3 regions of the Rheinheimera sp. KL1 genome follow, and region 2 is predicted to be linked to each of the others. Evidence: predicted binding sites of a transcription regulator. Region 2 holds the regulator's gene; each other region holds the start of a gene.
What was found. Region 2 encodes LexA, which represses DNA repair genes until DNA is damaged. Its sites were predicted from a motif close to TACTGTNNATATNNACAGTA; they were not measured.
Positions count from the first base shown of each region.

Region 1: WH43_RS04390 (YebG family protein) is a predicted target of LexA. The motif match lies at 2,581-2,600, and genes of this name have one in related genera.
Region 3: imuA (translesion DNA synthesis-associated protein ImuA) is a predicted target of LexA. The motif match lies at 1,053-1,072, and genes of this name have one in related genera.

Region 1 covers NZ_LAMX01000010.1:17,285-23,105, forward strand. The annotation lists gene WH43_RS04375 (restriction endonuclease subunit S) at 1-791, shown strand, start outside; gene yfbR (5'-deoxynucleotidase) at 1,355-1,948, shown strand; gene WH43_RS04385 (HD domain-containing protein) at 2,118-2,459, opposite strand; gene WH43_RS04390 (YebG family protein) at 2,619-2,981, shown strand; gene katG (catalase/peroxidase HPI) at 4,017-5,821, shown strand, end outside.
Region 2 covers NZ_LAMX01000009.1:57,396-63,216, forward strand. The annotation lists partial or broken gene ctaD (cytochrome c oxidase subunit I) at 1-1,475, opposite strand, end outside; gene coxB (cytochrome c oxidase subunit II) at 1,485-2,618, opposite strand; gene lexA (transcriptional repressor LexA) at 2,894-3,523, opposite strand; gene plsB (glycerol-3-phosphate 1-O-acyltransferase PlsB) at 3,645-5,821, shown strand, end outside.
Region 3 covers NZ_LAMX01000007.1:9,788-15,608, forward strand. The annotation lists gene WH43_RS02850 (MFS transporter) at 1-891, opposite strand, end outside; gene imuA (translesion DNA synthesis-associated protein ImuA) at 1,089-1,772, shown strand; gene WH43_RS02860 (Y-family DNA polymerase) at 1,783-3,270, shown strand; partial or broken gene WH43_RS02865 (error-prone DNA polymerase) at 3,270-5,821, shown strand, end outside.

The DNA of each region.
Region 1 (5,821 bases), on a different contig from region 2:
ATGTACTTTCAGCTGTTGAAGACAAAATAGAACTCAATAACCGTATTAATACAGAGTTAGAAGCCATGGTCAAAACCCTTTACGACTATTGGTTTGTGCAGTTTGACTTCCCCGACGCTAACGGAAAACCCTACAAAACCTCTGGTGGAAAAATGGTTTATAACCCAATCCTAAAGCGGGAGATTCCGGAGGGCTGGAGTGAATCGATTCTCGGAAATTTAATTAAATTAGAGCGAGGAGTCACATATGGCAAAGAAGATACAATGGAGAATGCAAACGAAAAGGCAATAGGTATCCTACGCGCAACAAATGTCACAGGGAATATAGTTGACATTGAAGATTTAGTTTATGTACCAGCATCACTCGTAAGTAACTCTCAAGTAATTAGGGCGCATGAAACAATCATTGTAATGTCAAGCGGAAGCAAAGAGCATGTTGGAAAAAATGGAATTTACTACTTCGAGGAACCTATGGCCTTTGGTGCATTTTGCTCAAAAGTAGTCCCTAATGAAAGCTGTATGTCCTTTGTTAATACTTTTCTACAATCCAATTGGTTTCGAGCCTACATAAAAAATCAGTGTCTTGGCACGAATATAAATAATCTCACAGGAGCCCATATAAATAGGTGTCCAATAGTATTACCGACCAAGATGTTGCTTGAAAAATTCGAGGAAAAAGCAGGCTTTATTTATAAAAAAATCTCCGTTAATGCTAATGAAAACCAAAAGCTAAAAATCCTCCATGACTGGCTTTTACCAATGCTAATGAACGGTCAGGTGACGATAAAATAATTTACACTGCGTTTCAGTTTTAGGTGATATTCAATGCCACATCGTTAGTGAAGAGTGATTTTCTGGTGCGGAAAGACTATACATTAGCACACATTTCGCTTACGAAATGGCAGATTCATCCCATCGCCATTGTTGCGATTTGCAAAAGTGAATTAAAGGCAGCCTCTGCCCCAGAAATCTTGAACATAGCTAGAGTAAACTGGTGACAATAAAATTCAGCGAAAAGTGTTCAATATGCAGCAACAGAGCTGTTGACGTAAGTACTGAAATTTATAGTTATCCAGCAGACAATCCAGATGGTGGTATTCGCAAAATGCTCATTTATCGTTGTAACCAACACATCTAAGTGAGTGCTGAAGAAATAATAGCCATCAAAAAGAAAATTTGGAATATAAAAGTTGATTGATTGCACCACGGTTGAATATTAATTTTTCTATTTTGACGATGAGCACGTATGTGTGATCAGTTCAGAAATAAGACATTCGCACGACAAGAGACATATCAATGAATTAACAATATAGTATGGAAAGTTAAAAATATTTATTAAATAAGGGATATCAGTTATGAAAAACAGTTCATTTTTGGCGTGGATTCTTCGTATGAACCTTATAAAGCGTTGGTCGCCAATGCACTTGGTGAAAGAAGAAAATGTAGCCGAACATAGCCATCAAGTTGCTGTTATAGCGCACTTGTTAGCGACTGTAAAAAATGTGTATTGCGGCGGAAACATTAACCCGGAGAAGGCAGCCACAATTGCTCTGTATCACGAAGTTTCGGAAACAAAGCTTCAAGACATAAATCATGTAACAAAGTATAGTTCGCCAGCATTGACCGCAGAGTTCAAGAAAATTGAAGAACTGGCTGAAATTGAGTGTTTAAAGTCATTACCTGAAAAATTACAACCGCTTTTTAACGAGCTTCTTGTTCAACAAAAGGTGGATAAAGAGTACAAAAAGCTGGTAAAAGCCGCTGATGTATTGACTGCGTACTTTAAGGCTTGCGACGAATTAAAATTTCACAATCCAGAATTTATCACAGTCGAGAAAAGGTTGTCCGCGATGATTGAAGTCTTTAAAAAAGACATGCCAGAGGTACAGATCTTTATGGAATTATTTGAACAAAACTGTCTTGCTAGTTTGGATGAGTTGTCACGTTAAGAACTCAATTTCTGTAAGCTCTTCAATTATTCAATGTGAAATTGTTACCGATCTAAATTTGTATGCGAAAAACCGTATGTGATAATTTTAGGTGTTGAAATTTTAATCCCTTGTGATATAATGAGTTAAGAGTTGATGCTCTTCCTTTGAATACGTTTTCAGTCACTTCCTAAAATTTTCTTCCAAAAGGAGGGTGACCTAAATCATGCGCCAGACACAAGGCCTCCATCAGGCTGTCTTGCGCCAGTAAGGCCCGAAGTAGAGGGTCTTCTTGCTGATAACTTAACTGAGCCACTAACGCTGTGCCTATTTGAGCCGCCTCTAAAGAGTGAGTCAGACGAGTGCGGTAGAAGTCATTCTGGCCTATGCCCATGATTTGGGTTTTCGCCTGCAAGCGGCGAAAAGCGGCAGAGTGCAGAATTCGGGCTCTGTCTCTTTGCCAGGGGGAACGGTGATCGTTTGGTCTTTGACTCTGTTCGGCAAGACGGCGTTCGGCCCACAGATGCTGCATACAAAATCCTTCTGACACTAGCCTGAAATTTTTACTTTAAATCATTACTTTATGCTACGGCAAAAGCAGGAAAGAGGCGATGCGTATTTTTATAAAAAATACTGGACAAATAAACAGTGGTTGCTGTATAAATGTTCAGTATCAAACGCAGGAGGATTTATGGCCGTTATTATTAAATACATTGTAGAGCGCGCTGGAGTAGAAAAAATGACCTTTAGTTCAAAGCCCGAAGCAGACGCCTATGACCGGATGCTGGATATTGCTGATGAACTCTTTGTAATGCTGGGGCAAAGTGAGTTAATCCCGGATGAGCAACAACGTGAAGATCTGGCGCTGTATTTAGCTCAGCAAAAAGAGCTGGTGATCCAAACGCTGAATCAGAAAACCAAACACACTAAAGCATCAGTTGCAGACAAAGATCAGGCCAAAGACAAGGGTAAAGAGCAGGATACGACAGATGCTGCTAAAACGGCCGTTGTACTAACCGAAGTGACACAAGCAGCAGATGAACTGGCTGCTTAAGTTTTCAGCAGTCGCTTAAGTTTCTCACTCGCTTGTCCCTTTGGTTTTTTATTAGAACAGCTAATTAAATAAATCTCTTTGAAAAGGCATAACTATAAATGGTTTATGCCTTTTTTGTTGGGGCTGAATAATTAAAAATGCATAATTAACTGCTTTTACAGCATTTTTATTGGTTGTATGTATTTTTTATGAATGGTGAATATGAAAGCAAGCTGAATTAGTTATGGCGAGGTTGGTGTTTTTGTATTAGAAAAACTAATGTCTAGGCTATAAATTATCTCGTTAGTGAGTTGGTTAAATTTACAGCATAATAACCACGTTTTCGGATGAACACTTTCTCAGAATTAACGAGGTTGAACATGAACAGTATCAATACCACAGTAGAAAAATCTAACGTGAGCACGACAGAGCGTAGCGTATCTTCTCTGCTGCTGGTGCGTCGGATCAATCGGTTTTTAGCTCAGATAGGTCGCGCGTTAAACTTGAGCGGCGCTGTTTATACGAAATAATAGTTTGAAACTGGGGCAGGCGATGCTGAGCCTGTTGCAGAAGAACTTTTATTACTGAGTTCTTGTTGTTGATAAACGTAACCCCTTTAACGCGCTTAGATTGCTGCTAAGCGCGTTTTTTTTATGCTGTATCGACCACTTTGGCTCTGTATCATTTTTGTTGCTCATTGGTACCTTTCAACAATCTATCCTCCGGTTCTGTCGTAATTTATTTGTCATCGCTGGCTCTTAAGCTACTTTTATGGGAACTCTATGCTTAATTCTCACTCTGTAGTATCTGAAATACAGATTTAAGGCATTGAATTTTTTCATTAAAGCTTAAGGTTTGGATCAGGTAGACTGCTGTTGAGTACCACAGTCTGTGATGACAGAGCACATCAACATAAGCTGACACATGCTCTGAATTCAGGTGTCAGAACAAAGACGATATTGATCGATAACATGCGAGGATGTGCAGGTTCCGATTGCAGAGTTATCGCCATTCGAAGGGAGCAATCCCTCATAACAGCAACAATTGGAGTTACAGATGGATAACAATACCAAGGGCAAATGCCCTGTGATGCACGGCGCTTTGACCAAGTCGGCTGCCGGCGGCACTTCGAATCGCGACTGGTGGCCGAATCAGTTAAATTTAAATATTTTACATCAACACTCTTCTTTGTCTGATCCTATGGATCAGCCTTTTAACTACGCTGAAGCTTTTCAAAAACTTGACCTGGCCCAGGTGAAAAAAGATCTGTATGCCCTGATGACCGATTCACAAGACTGGTGGCCGGCAGATTATGGTCACTATGGCCCGTTATTTATTCGTATGGCCTGGCACAGTGCCGGTACTTACCGCACCAGCGACGGCCGGGGTGGTGCATCCACAGGTTCACAACGTTTTGCACCGCTCAATAGCTGGCCGGATAACGGCAACCTGGATAAAGCCCGCCGTTTATTATGGCCAATCAAGCAAAAATACGGCAATCAATTGTCCTGGGCCGATTTAATGATACTGGCCGGTAACTGCGCACTGGAATCGATGGGCTTTAAAACCTTCGGTTTTGCAGGCGGCCGTGAGGATATCTGGGCTCCGGAAGAGGATATTTACTGGGGTGTTGAGACCGAGTGGCTGGGCGATAAACGCTACTCTGGCGATCGTGAATTAGAAAATCCGCTCGCGGCAGTGCAAATGGGCCTGATTTACGTCAACCCTGAAGGTCCGAATGGTAATCCTGATCCAGTCGCTTCCGGACGCGATATTCGCGAAACCTTTGCCCGTATGGCGATGAATGATGAAGAAACTGTCGCGTTAGTGGCGGGTGGCCATACCTTTGGTAAGTGCCATGGGGCCGGCGATGCGGCCTTGGTAGGCCCTGAACCTGAAGCTGCACCACTGGAAGAGATGGGGCTGGGTTGGAAAAACGCCTTTGGGACAGGTAAAGGTGTACATACCACAACCAGCGGTATTGAAGGCGCCTGGACTCCAACACCAACCCAATGGGACAACAGCTATTTTGATACCTTATTTGCCTATGACTGGAAACTGGTAAAAAGCCCGGCAGGCGCTCATCAGTGGATCCCAACAGACGAATCAGCAGCCACAGCAGTGCCTGACGCTCACGATCCTTCAGTTCGTCACGCCCCCATGATGACTACCGCGGATTTAGCGTTGAAAATGGACCCGATTTACGAGCCTATTTCACGACGTTTTCATCAGAATCCGCAGGAATTTGCCGATGTGTTTGCCCGGGCCTGGTTCAAATTAACGCACCGTGATATGGGGCCTGTGGCACGTTATTTAGGACCTGAGGTACCGTCGGAAGAGTTAATTTGGCAAGATCCGGTACCAGCGGTCAAACATGAACTGATCAATACTCAGGATATCGCTGCACTGAAAAGTAATATTCTCTCGTCCGGCTTATCTATTTCAGAGCTGGTTTCAGTCGCCTGGGCTTCAGCTTCTACCTTCCGTGGCTCAGATAAACGCGGTGGTGCCAACGGCGCCCGTATTCGTCTGGCACCACAAAAAGATTGGACCGTCAATCAGCCTGCGCAATTAAGCAAAGTACTCTCTGTGCTTGAACAAACTCAAGCCAGTTTCAATCAGCAGTCAGCAAGCCGTAAGGTGTCTCTGGCTGATTTAATTGTACTGGCAGGTGCTGCAGCTATTGAACAGGCCGCAAAAAATGCCGGTGTTGCTATAGAAGTGCCTTTTAAGCCGGGTCGTGCTGATGCGACACAAGAGCAAACTGATGTGGAGTCTTTTGCTGTGCTGGAACCGGTCGCTGATGGTTTCCGTAACTATGTTAAAGGCCGCTACTCAGTCAAAGCTGAAGAGCTGTTGTT
Region 2 (5,821 bases):
CACCACCAGAGCGACAAACAGCAACTGGGATAAACCAAAGGCAAAACCACCAATACTAATAAGTGCATTAAAGTCAGCAAATTGCAGTGCGTAATCCGGGATCCGTCGTGGCATACCGGCTAAGCCAACAAAATGCATAGGGAAAAACAGTACATTGACGGAAATCAACGAACACCAGAAATGCCACTGCCCCAAGGTTTCGTCGTACATATGGCCTGTCCATTTCGGCAGCCAGTAATAGGCAGCCGCCATAATGGAGAAGATAGCGCCTGTAACTAACACATAATGGAAATGCGCTACCACAAAATAGGTATCGTGATACTGAAAGTCAGCAGGCGTAATGGCCAGCATCAGGCCAGAGAAGCCTCCTATGGTAAAAAGTACAATAAAGGCCAGGGCAAACATCATAGGCACTTCAAAGGTCATGGCGCCCCGCCACATAGTGGCCACCCAATTAAAGACTTTCACCCCAGTCGGCACTGCAATCAGCATGGTGCAGTACATAAAAAACAGCTCAGCAAACACCGGCATGCCGGTGGTGAACATATGATGCGCCCAAACTAAGAAGGACAATAAGGCGATACTGGCAGTGGCGTACACCATAGAGGCGTAACCAAACAAAGGCTTACGGGCAAAGGTTGGCACTATGGCTGAAATGATGCCAAAAGCAGGTAATATCATGATATACACTTCGGGGTGACCGAAGAACCAGAAAATATGCTGGAACAATACAGGATCGCCCCCCCCTGGCCCGCGTCAAAGAAGCTGGTGCCAAAATACTTATCAGTCAGCACCATAGTCACGGCGCCAGCCAGTACAGGCATCACAGCAATCAGCAGATAAGCCGTAATAAACCAGGTCCAGACAAACAATGGCATTTTCATATAAGTCATGCCTGGAGCGCGCAGATTCATAATGGTCACTATCACGTTGATAGCGCCCATAATGGATGAAATACCCATGATATGAACTGAGAACACAAAAAGTGCAGTGCTGTCATTGCTATAGGTGGTGGATAGCGGTGCATAAAAAGTCCAGCCAAAACTGGGGCCGCCACCTTCCATAAATAAAGACAACAGCAGGATGCTAAATGCAAAAGGTAAAATCCAGAAGCTCCAGTTATTCATCCGCGGCAACGCCATATCAGGCGCACCTATCATCATAGGAATGAGCCAGTTGGCAAGGCCAGTAAAGGCAGGCATCACAGCACCAAACACCATAATCAGACCATGCACTGTGGTCATCTGATTAAAAAAGTTCGGCTCAACAATTTGCAGTCCTGGCTGAAATAATTCGGCCCGGATCACCATAGCCATAGCTCCGCCGATAAAAAACATCGTCAGTGCAAACAGCAGGTACAAAGTGCCTATATCTTTATGGTTGGTGGTATAAAGCCAGCGTTTTAAGCCTTTGGCTGGTCCGTGATGATGTTCATGCTCAGCATGAGCATGTGGATCTGTAGTAACAGTACTCATCTGCGCCCCCTATGGTTTTTGTGCTTTGGCGATGTCGGCAGCTTGCACCAGATCGCCTGTATTGTTGTCCCAGGCATTGCGCTCATAGGTAACCACTGCTGCAATTTCACTTAAACTCAGCTGTTTACCAAACGCCTGCATGGCCGTGCCAGTTTTACCATTCAATACTATATCGATATGGGCAGGTAAATCTTCCAGCGCCATTTTGCTGCCTTTAAGCGCAGGGAACACACCGGGGATCCCCATGCCTGTAGGCTGATGACAGGCAGCGCAGTAGCCCATATAGGTTTTTTCACCCAGAGCCATTAATTCTTCTTTGCTCATATTCATCGACAGCAATTTTTGTTCTTCTTCTTTAGCCGCAGCCTGAGTGGCGGCTTCCTGAGCTATCCATTGATCAAAATCGGCTTGCTCTTTGGCAATGACCACTACAGGCATAAAGCCGTGATCTTTACCGCAAAGTTCAGCACACTGGCCGCGATAAATGCCTGGATAATCAACTTTGGTCCAGGCTTCATTAATAAAACCAGGGTTGGCATCTTTTTTCACAGCAAAAGCAGGTACCCACCAGGAATGGATCACATCATCTGATGTGACTAAAAAGCGCACTTTTTTGCCTGTGGGGATCACCAAAGGCCTGTCAACTTCCAACAGGTAGTTTTCACCCTTTTTGAGTTTATTTTCGATTTGTTTACGGGGTGTGGCCAGCAACGAGTAATACTCTACTTTGTGGTCCATGTATTTGTAGTGCCACTTCCACTGTGAGCCGGTGATTAAAATAGTGACATCAGCTTCAGAAGTGTCTTCCATTGCAATCAGGGTTTGGGTGGCGGGTATCGCCATTAAAATCAGAATAACCACAGGTAAAGCGGTCCAAAGCAGCTCAACTTTGGTGCTCTCGTGAAATTGGGCAGGCGCGACGCCCTTCGACTTACGATGATGGATGATGGACCAAAACATCACCCCAAAAACCGCTACCCCTATTGCACAGCAAATGTAAAAAATCTTCATATGCAGGCCGTAAACCTGCTGACTGATTTCTGTAACCCCTTGAGTCATGTTCAAAGGCATTTCTGCAGACTGCGTCGAAAACGCAAGCAAAAAGGTTAGCAGCGACCAACACAGATAACTGGTTTTCGCCACGTGACTTCTCCTCTGTCTTTGCACAAAGCAAATTGCAGATTCAAAGACACTTCACATCCAACTTCGTCTTTAGTCCGCAATTGCCATTTTTATTATTATCCCGATTTAGAAAACTAAAACCGGTGCACTGATTTGTATATTTTGCTATCAGTTGCATCTAACAATTAGTCAAGGAACAGACAGAAGTAAACCCGAAAAATGAAAAAGCACCGATAAAACCGAATGGTCGTACCAGTGCTTGATGTATTAGCAAACTATTGAGTCAGGTAGATTTTTTACCAACTGCTGGTGCGGATCACACCAACGGCGAGGCCTTCAATGGCAAAATGCTGTTGGCTTAAGTCAACTTTTATCACATCAAAATCGCTGTTTTCCGGGTGCAGATAAACCATCTGTCCTTCACGGCGAAAACGCTTTACTGTGACTTCATCTTCAACTCTGGCGACCACAATCTGCCCCTGACGGGCTTCAGTGGTTTTGTGCACGGCTAATAAGTCACCATCTAAAATACCAATGTCTTTCATACTCATGCCCTGCACTTTTAATAAAAAGTCGGCATTAGGTTTAAACAAGCTGGCATCAAGCTGATAACGCTGCTGGATATGTTCTGCCGCCAGAATAGGTTGACCGGCCGCAACTTTGCCAATCAATGGCAAACCCGGCTCTTCTTCTTCCACATCATTGGCAGCGTCATCTTCAACCAAACGGATACCACGGGAGGTGCCCGGCATCATTTCGATAAAACCTTTTTTCGCCAGGGCTTTTAAATGCTCCTCCGCGGCATTGGCAGACTTAAACCCAAGCTGAGTCGCAATTTCAGCTCGTGTTGGCGGCATACCTGAGGCGGCCTGATAATCTTTAAGCAATTGCAAAATTTCGGCTTGTCGTGGTGTTAATGGACGCATAATGCTGAATACCTATACAGTGGATACTGTGAGTATATACAGCCTTTTGCAGTCTGCCAAGCATTTTGCTGGTAAGACCTTCCATGCTATTCTAGCGGCTGTTTATAAGTACGGATTTGATATGTTAAAACCAATGACATGGTTAGCAAAGCTGCTGTATTGGCCACTGAAGCCTTTGGTCAGATGCAAAATAGTGCCAGAACCTGTAGCAGAAAATCTGGCGCTGGACCCCAAACAGCCTGTGTTTTATATCAGCAGAACCGCCTCCTCCAGCGATTTGGCCACTTTAGCCCGTATCTGTCATAAGTTAGGCTTGCCTGATCCTATGGCACCAGTGCAATTGGGCAACACCACCTTACCCCGTACTATTTTCCTCGAACAACCTCGTGTGCTTTGGGGCAGTCGCGCTTCCACCGATGCTTTGCAACAAGGTTTAGCTTTATTACAGGCGCATCAGCGGGACCCAAATTTTTCAGCGCAACTTATTCCAGTTTCAGTGCTCTGGGGCCGCGCTCCGGGTAAAGAAGACAGTGTGAAGTCTATGCTGGGTGAATCTGAATCGCCAAGCTGGCTCGCCAAGCTGTTTATTGTGTTGATTTCCGGTCGTCATACCCTGGTGCGTTTCAGTAAAGCCGTCTCAGTACGGCAGATTATTGAAAATGCCACAGTCAACGAAGACACGGCCCATAAGTTATTGCGAGTAGCGCGTTTCCACTTTTATCGCCAGCGTTTGGCTGCAACTGGCCCGAAATTACCAGACAGAGCCGCATTATTTAACTCCTTACTCGCTTCCGATGCATTAAGAAAAGCTATTGAAGAAGAAGCTCAAAGTAAAAAAATCAGTATCAGGGAAGCTCGGACTGAAGCTTTGAAGCTGCTGGAAGAGATAGCGGCGGATTACCGCGAATCCACCTTAAGAGTAGGCGATCGGTTCCTTGGCTGGTTATGGAAAAAACTGTACTCAGGTTTAAAAGTGCACAATGGTCAGGTACTGACAGATTTAGTGCAAAAAGGCCACGAAATTGTCTATGTGCCTTGCCATCGCAGTCATATGGATTATTTGCTGCTTAGTTACGTCATTTACCACCAGGGTTTAGCTCCACCTCATATAGCCGCTGGTATTAACCTGAATTTTTGGCCTGTCGGCACCTTATTCCGCCGCGGTGGCGCCTTTTTTATCCGCCGTAGTTTTAGTGGTGAAAAGCTGTACTCAGCGGTGTTTCGCGAATACTTAAGCCAACTGTTCAGCAAAGGTTACCCGGTAAAGTATTATTCGGAAGGCGGTCGTAGCCGGACGGGGCGTTTATTGCAGCCTAAGACCGGTATGCTGGCAATGACAGTGCAAGCAGCGCTGCGTGGTATAGACAGACCTATCAGCTTAGTGCCTGTCTACCTTGGTTATGAGCATGTGATGGAGGTCAATACCTATCTGACCGAACTCAAAGGCTCCAGCAAGAAAAAAGAGTCCATTAGCGGCGTATTTAGTGCAGCCCGTAAACTGCGGGATTATGGCTATGGCTATGTCAATTTCGGCCAGCCGATATCACTGAATGCATTTTTAAACCAGCAGGCACCTGACTGGCGCGCGTCGATGGAGACGGCCGATACGCAAAAACCAGCCTGGTTAAATCCTGCGGTAGCGACACTGGCCACCGAAATGATGCAGCGGATTAATCAGGCAGCAGCGCTGAATAGTATTAACCTGATCGCCACCTGTTTACTGGCGACACGCCAGCATTCACTGACGCGGCAGGAGCTGACCCGTCAGTTGGAGTTTTACCGTAACTTACAACACTATGCGCCTTACCATGCCGGCGTCACTCTGCCTGAAGGCTCGGTCAGTCAATGGATTGATCATGCCATTAGCCTGAAGAAAGTTGAGGTGTCACAAGACAGCTTCGGTCAGATTATTCAACTGACACCCGAAAACGCGATTTTATTAAGTTACTACCGCAATAATGTCTGTCATTTATTTATGCTGCCGGCAATTTTGGCTACAGCTTTATTGCAGCATCCACAGTTAAGCAAAGTACAATTGATCAATATTTGTCAGTTGTTACAACCCTTGCTGCAACATGAGCTGTTTTTAAAGCCAGAGCACTTTAATGCATATATAGAACAGCTACTGGAACAGCTGCAAAAACACCAGCTCATCGAAGCTGTGGGTCCATCTTTACAAGCAGTTCCGGTGCAGCAGGCCGGGCATTTTATGCTGGAACTATTGGCACACAATGCGCAAGATGTGCTGCAGCGTTATGCGGTGGTGCTGAATTTACTGCAACTACATAGCCCGCTGAC
Region 3 (5,821 bases), on a different contig from region 2:
AGGTGCTATCACTAAACCGGAAAAGCCTGTCGCCATCAGGACTAAAAGTACCAGTAATACAGCACGACGGTCGGCTTTACGACTAGCCAGCCACGGGCTGATAAAACCCGACACGACCTCCATGCACAGCAACAATCCCAGCAGCAAGCCACTTTTTTGTTCACTCCAGCCCTGCTCGACATAATACGCAGGTAACCAGGCCAACACACAGGTAAAAGCACAAGTGACCAAACCAAAAAACATCGCTAAGGTCCAGGCCCGGCCGTAGTTGGCAAAACCCAGAGGTTTTTGTGGCGATTGCACCACAGGCAAATTTTCAATAACGTTTTTCTGTGAAAACCACAACAGCAAAGCCACTACAGATAAAACCACCCAACCGGATAAAGCCACCCGCCAACTCTGTGCCCAATCGGCCCAAAACGCTGCTAAAGAGGCTGTTAAAGCCGCACCGGCAATAATGGCGGAGATATACCAGCCCATCACTAAAGGCGCTTTGGTACCGAATTTTTGTTTAATCACGCCAGGCACCACAGCCTGTACCATGGCAATCCCTAAACCCGCCACTATCGCACTTAGAGTTAAATCTAAAGCTGCTACAGCCCAATAACGCTGCGCTGTAGCAGCGGCTATAGCAATAGAGGCCCAGAACACCACCTGATAAGAGCCAAACCATATCGCCAACTGATGCGCAAAAAAGATGCCTAAGCCCATCGCCAGTACAGGCAACATAGTCAGTAACGAAGCCTGAGTAAAAGACAGATGCAATTCTGGTTGCATCAAAGGTAATAAAGGTCCGATAGAGGCCATAGAAGGCCGTAAAGTCAGAGCGAGTAGCACTAAACTCAGGATCAAAATCCAGGTTTTGGCGGTAAATTTAGAGGTTTCAGTCATAACAGTACCCTAAGTCAGATCAGCGCCCTAGCGCAAAGCAATTTAGATAAAGAGGGGCGGAAAAGTCGCGCACATTAACATAAGTCCAGGGCCCTGATCGACCCAAAGCAAAAGATCAGAAAACTCTGACTTTACCCTTGCGATCCAAACCAGATCTTTTATACTGTTTTTATATACAGTATTTTGAGATAAAAATCATGAATGCACTGCTGCAACAGCTCCAGAACAGACAACTGATCTGGCATGCGAATCAGACCGAAGCGCCTTATGAGCACTGCCAAAGCACAGGTTTTCCCGCTTTGGATCAGCTTCTGGGCGGTGGCTGGCCACAGCATAACGTGGTTGAGTTACAAAGCCATGGCGCTTGTGCTGAACTGCAATTGATCTCAAAAGCGCTGGGACAATCCGGATCGGATCTGCTGCAAGTTTGGATCAATCCACCTGCAGCACTTTGTGCTGAATACTTACTACAACAAAAGCGGCCTTTGCATCAGGTCTTGCAATTGAATGCACCCCGCTCTGCTGATGCGCTCTGGGCGGCAGAGCTGTGCTTAAAAAGTGGCAGTTGTACCGATGTGCTGCTGTGGCAAAACAACTTAAATTTAACCCAGTTGAAACGTTTGCAGTTAGCTGCAGCACAAGGCCAAAGCCAGTTGTATTTTTTCCGCCCAGCTATGGCTGAACAACAACTTTTACCCTGGGCTTTAAGTTTACAGCTGACTCCGGTAAAGACTGGCTTACAGATCCGTATTCTGAAACGTAAAGGTGGCTGGCAACAGCAGGAAGTCGTGTTGCCATGGGCAGAGCTGTATCCGCAGTTTATTAAGCCGGAGTTACAGCAAAAGCAGTATTCCAAGCCACCTTTATCCAGAGTCAGCTGAGGCTAGCAGTATGTCTGCCCAGATGGAGTTTTGGTTGTATTTATATTTCCCGCAATTGCAGCTGGATAAGTTGCTCGTGCTGCACTCAAACACGCCTGCAACTAAAACCTTATCAGACAAAGGCAAGAGTCATCATCTGGATTTAACAGCTCCGCTAGCGATAGTAGGCGCTGACCATCAGTTGCTGCAACTCAACTCTGCAGCCAGGCAGGCGGGTTTAACTTTGGGCATGGGCCTGGCTTCAGCCGCAGCTTTATGCCACCAATTACAACTGATCCCACACAACGCTGCACAAGAACAGCAGCAACTACAGCAGTTAGCTCAACTGTTGTATCAATACTGCGCTGATATAGCACTGCAGCCCAACTGCGGTTTAGTACTGAAACTAAGCCCCATGCTGGCTTTGTATGGCGGTGCAATGCAGTTTTGGCAGCAACTGCAACAGGTACTGCAACAAGCGGGTTATCAGTATCATTTTGCCACAGCACAGCAACCTTTAGTGGCGCGTTTACTGGCGCAGCAAGGCTGGGATCAATTTTTACTGCAAAACGAGCAAATTCAGCAGCAACTCAAGGCTTTGCCACTACAGCAGGCTCAATTACCAGACAAACTACAGGAGCAATTACAACGGCTTGGGCTGACTCAACTGGGTGATGTACTAAAGATCCCACAGGCGGAACTGGTGCGGCGTTTTGGGGCAGGCATGCTGCACTATTTACAACAACTCACAGGAGCAAAACCCGCGCTGTTACAGTTTGTTCAGCCTGCAGAACACTTTGAGCAGCAGTTGGAACTGCTGTATGAAATGGATCGCAGCGACCAGTTGCTTGGGCCTTTACAGCATCTGTTTGGCTTACTGCAGCTGTATTTACAACAAAGGGATCAACTGGCCTACCAGTTGGAGCTTTGCTTACAACAACGTCAGGAGCAGCAACAACAGTTGCAACTGCATTCAGCTCAGGGCGAATACCAAAGCAAAGAATGGCTAAAGCTCTGCGAGTTGCAGCTGGAACGGTTAAAGCTGAAAAAGCCGGTGATCCAGCTCAAACTGATACTCCGCCGCGCCGGGCCGCGTTACGCTCAGTACAAAACCCTGTTCGCTGGGAAACAGCAGCTGTATTCGGCTTTGCAGCTCTTGTCGTTATTACAGGCTCGTTTGGGTAAAGATCAGATCACAAGCCCTTGTCTGAACAATGATCTGCTGCCAGAGCAGGCCAGTAGCTATGCTGCTGCTTTAGAGCCACAAGCTGCTATTGCCGGTACTTTAGCGACGGTGCGCCCCGTATTTTTAGTCGACCCGCCTTTGGTGTTAGATGCAGAACAACAGCAGCAGTTACAGCTTTATTATGGTCCTGAACGTTTAAGTAGTGGCTGGTGGCAACAACAGAGCCAGCACCGCGACTATTATGTCGGCCAAAATGCACAGGGCCAATGGCTGTGGTTATTTCGTGATTTACAGCAGCCGGAACAGTTGTATCTGCAGGGGTATTTCAGCTGATGAAGATCACTGCTGCCAGCAAACACTGTAATTACTCTGAATTAGTCTGCCAGAGTCATTTCTCTTTTCTGCACGGCGCGTCCAGCCCGGCTGAATTGGTACAACAAGCCGCAGCTTTAGGTTATAAAGCCTTGGCGATTACCGATGAATGCTCATTGGCAGGCGTAGTACGTGCTCACCATCAGATCCAGGAAAAACAATTGCCACTGAAGCTGATTATTGGCTCTATGCTGGTATTAAACCCACAGTTACGGCTGGTGTTGCTTTGCCCGGATAAAGCCGCTTATAGCGAGTTATGCCGTATTATTACTCAGGCCAGACGCCGCGTCGAAAAAGGCTGCTACCAGCTGGCCGAATGGGATATTCAGCGCATACAGCATTGTCAGATCCTCTGGCTGCCCAGTGGCGATCAACAAACGGATCAGTACTGGGGCCATTGGTTAATTCAACATCACGCCGAACGCTTATGGCTGGGAGCCAGCCGCAAATTACAAAGCCAGGATCAGTTTTATTTGCCCTATTGCCAGCAACTGGCTCAGCAGCTGCAACTGCCCTGCTGCGCTGTAGGTGAAGTGCTGATGCATCAGGCAAGTCGCTTGCCTTTACAACATGCCCTAAGCGCCATTAAAGCGGCTAAGGCTGTGCCTGATATGGCGCGACAGCTATTAAGTAACGCCGAACAAAGTTTAAGACCGATAAAAAAATTGCAGCAGTTATTTCCGGCTGAACTTTTAGACAATAGCCAGAAACTGGCGAGTTTATGCCACTTTTCATTGGATGAATTAAGTTACCAGTACCCGACAGAGCTGGTACCTGCAGGCAAAACCGCCATGCAGCATTTACGGGATTTGGTCAAAGCTGGTGAGGCACAACGTTTTCCTGAAGGGGTGCCTGCTGATATTCAGCAGACCATCCACAAAGAGCTGGATTTAATAGAACAACTGAATTATCCCTATTACTTTTTAACTATCCATGATTTGGTGGTCTTTGCGCAAAACAGCAGATTTTATACCAGGGCCGTGGCTCTGCCGCGAACTCAGTCGTCTGTTATTGCCTGGCAATAACTGCTGTCGATCCACGCCAGATCAAGGTATTGATTGAACGTTTTATCTCGATAGAACGCGCTGAACCGCCAGATATAGACGTCGACTTTGAACATGAACGTCGTGAAGAAGTCATTCAGTATATTTATCAGAAATACGGCCGCGAGCGGGCAGCTTTGGCTGCTACTGTCATTTGTTATCGCTTTAAAAGTGCCTTTCGCGATATCAGCAAAGCTCTGGGTTTTGAGCTGCATCAGGTGGAGTTTTTTCTGAAAAACCTGCACAGGCGGGATAAAAATCAACACTGGAGCAGCCAACTGACTCAGCTTGGGCTGGATCCTGATGCCAAACAAGCGCAGTTACTGGTGCAACTGGTGCAGCAGTTAGTGGGTATGCCACGACATTTATCCCAGCATGTTGGTGGCTTTGTTATATCTCAAGGGCCTTTGTACGAACTGGTGCCGGTAGAAAATGCCGCCATGGCCGATCGCACCGTGATCCAGTGGGATAAAGATGATCTGGAATCGTTAAAACTATTGAAAGTAGATGTGCTGGCTTTGGGCATGCTGAGCGCCATTCGCAAAGCTTTTGATTTAGTCCGGCGTTACCAGAACACCGGGTTAAGCATAGCGGCCATCACCAAAGCAGGTGACGACCCCAAGGTGTATGAAGCCATTCAAAAAGCCGACACTGTCGGCTTATTTCAGATTGAATCACGAGCCCAGATGTCGATGTTGCCACGACTTCGTCCTGAAACCTATTACGACTTGGTGATCCAGATAGCCATAGTACGGCCAGGCCCTATTCAGGGTAATATGGTGCATCCTTATTTAAAACGCCGCCATGGCGAAGAAGCGGTGTCTTATCCTTCTGCTGCGGTACAACAAGTGTTGGAGCGTACTTTAGGTGTGCCTATTTTTCAGGAGCAGGTGATTAAACTGGCGATGGTGGCCGCTGGTTTTACTGGTGGTGAAGCCGATCAGCTGCGCCGTGCTATGGCCAGTTGGAAAAAAACCGGCGAGCTTATTCAGTTTAAACAAAAACTGATCGATGGCATGTTAAGCAGAGGCTATCAGCAAGAATTTGCCGAACGTTTTTACCAGCAAATTTGTGGTTTTGGTGAATATGGTTTTCCTGAATCCCATTCAGCCAGTTTTGCGGTACTGGCTTATGTCTCAGCTTATTTAAAGCATTATTACCCTGTGGCTTTTTATGTGGCTTTGCTTAATAGCCAGCCAATGGGTTTTTATGCGCCCAGCCAACTGATTCAGGATGCGCGGCAACATAATGTCGAAGTGCTGCCTGTTTGTGTCAATGACTCTGATTGGGATCATTTAATGGTGCACGCCACAGCTAAATCTGGTTTTGCCATTCGTTTAGGATTGCGACTGGTCAAAGGCTTAAGTCAGCAAGGCGCGCTGCTGTTGTTAACACACAGGCCAAAGGGCGGTTATCAGCAACTGGCCGAAGTAGCGCAGTCTGGCCTGAGTGATGGTGATTTAACCGCC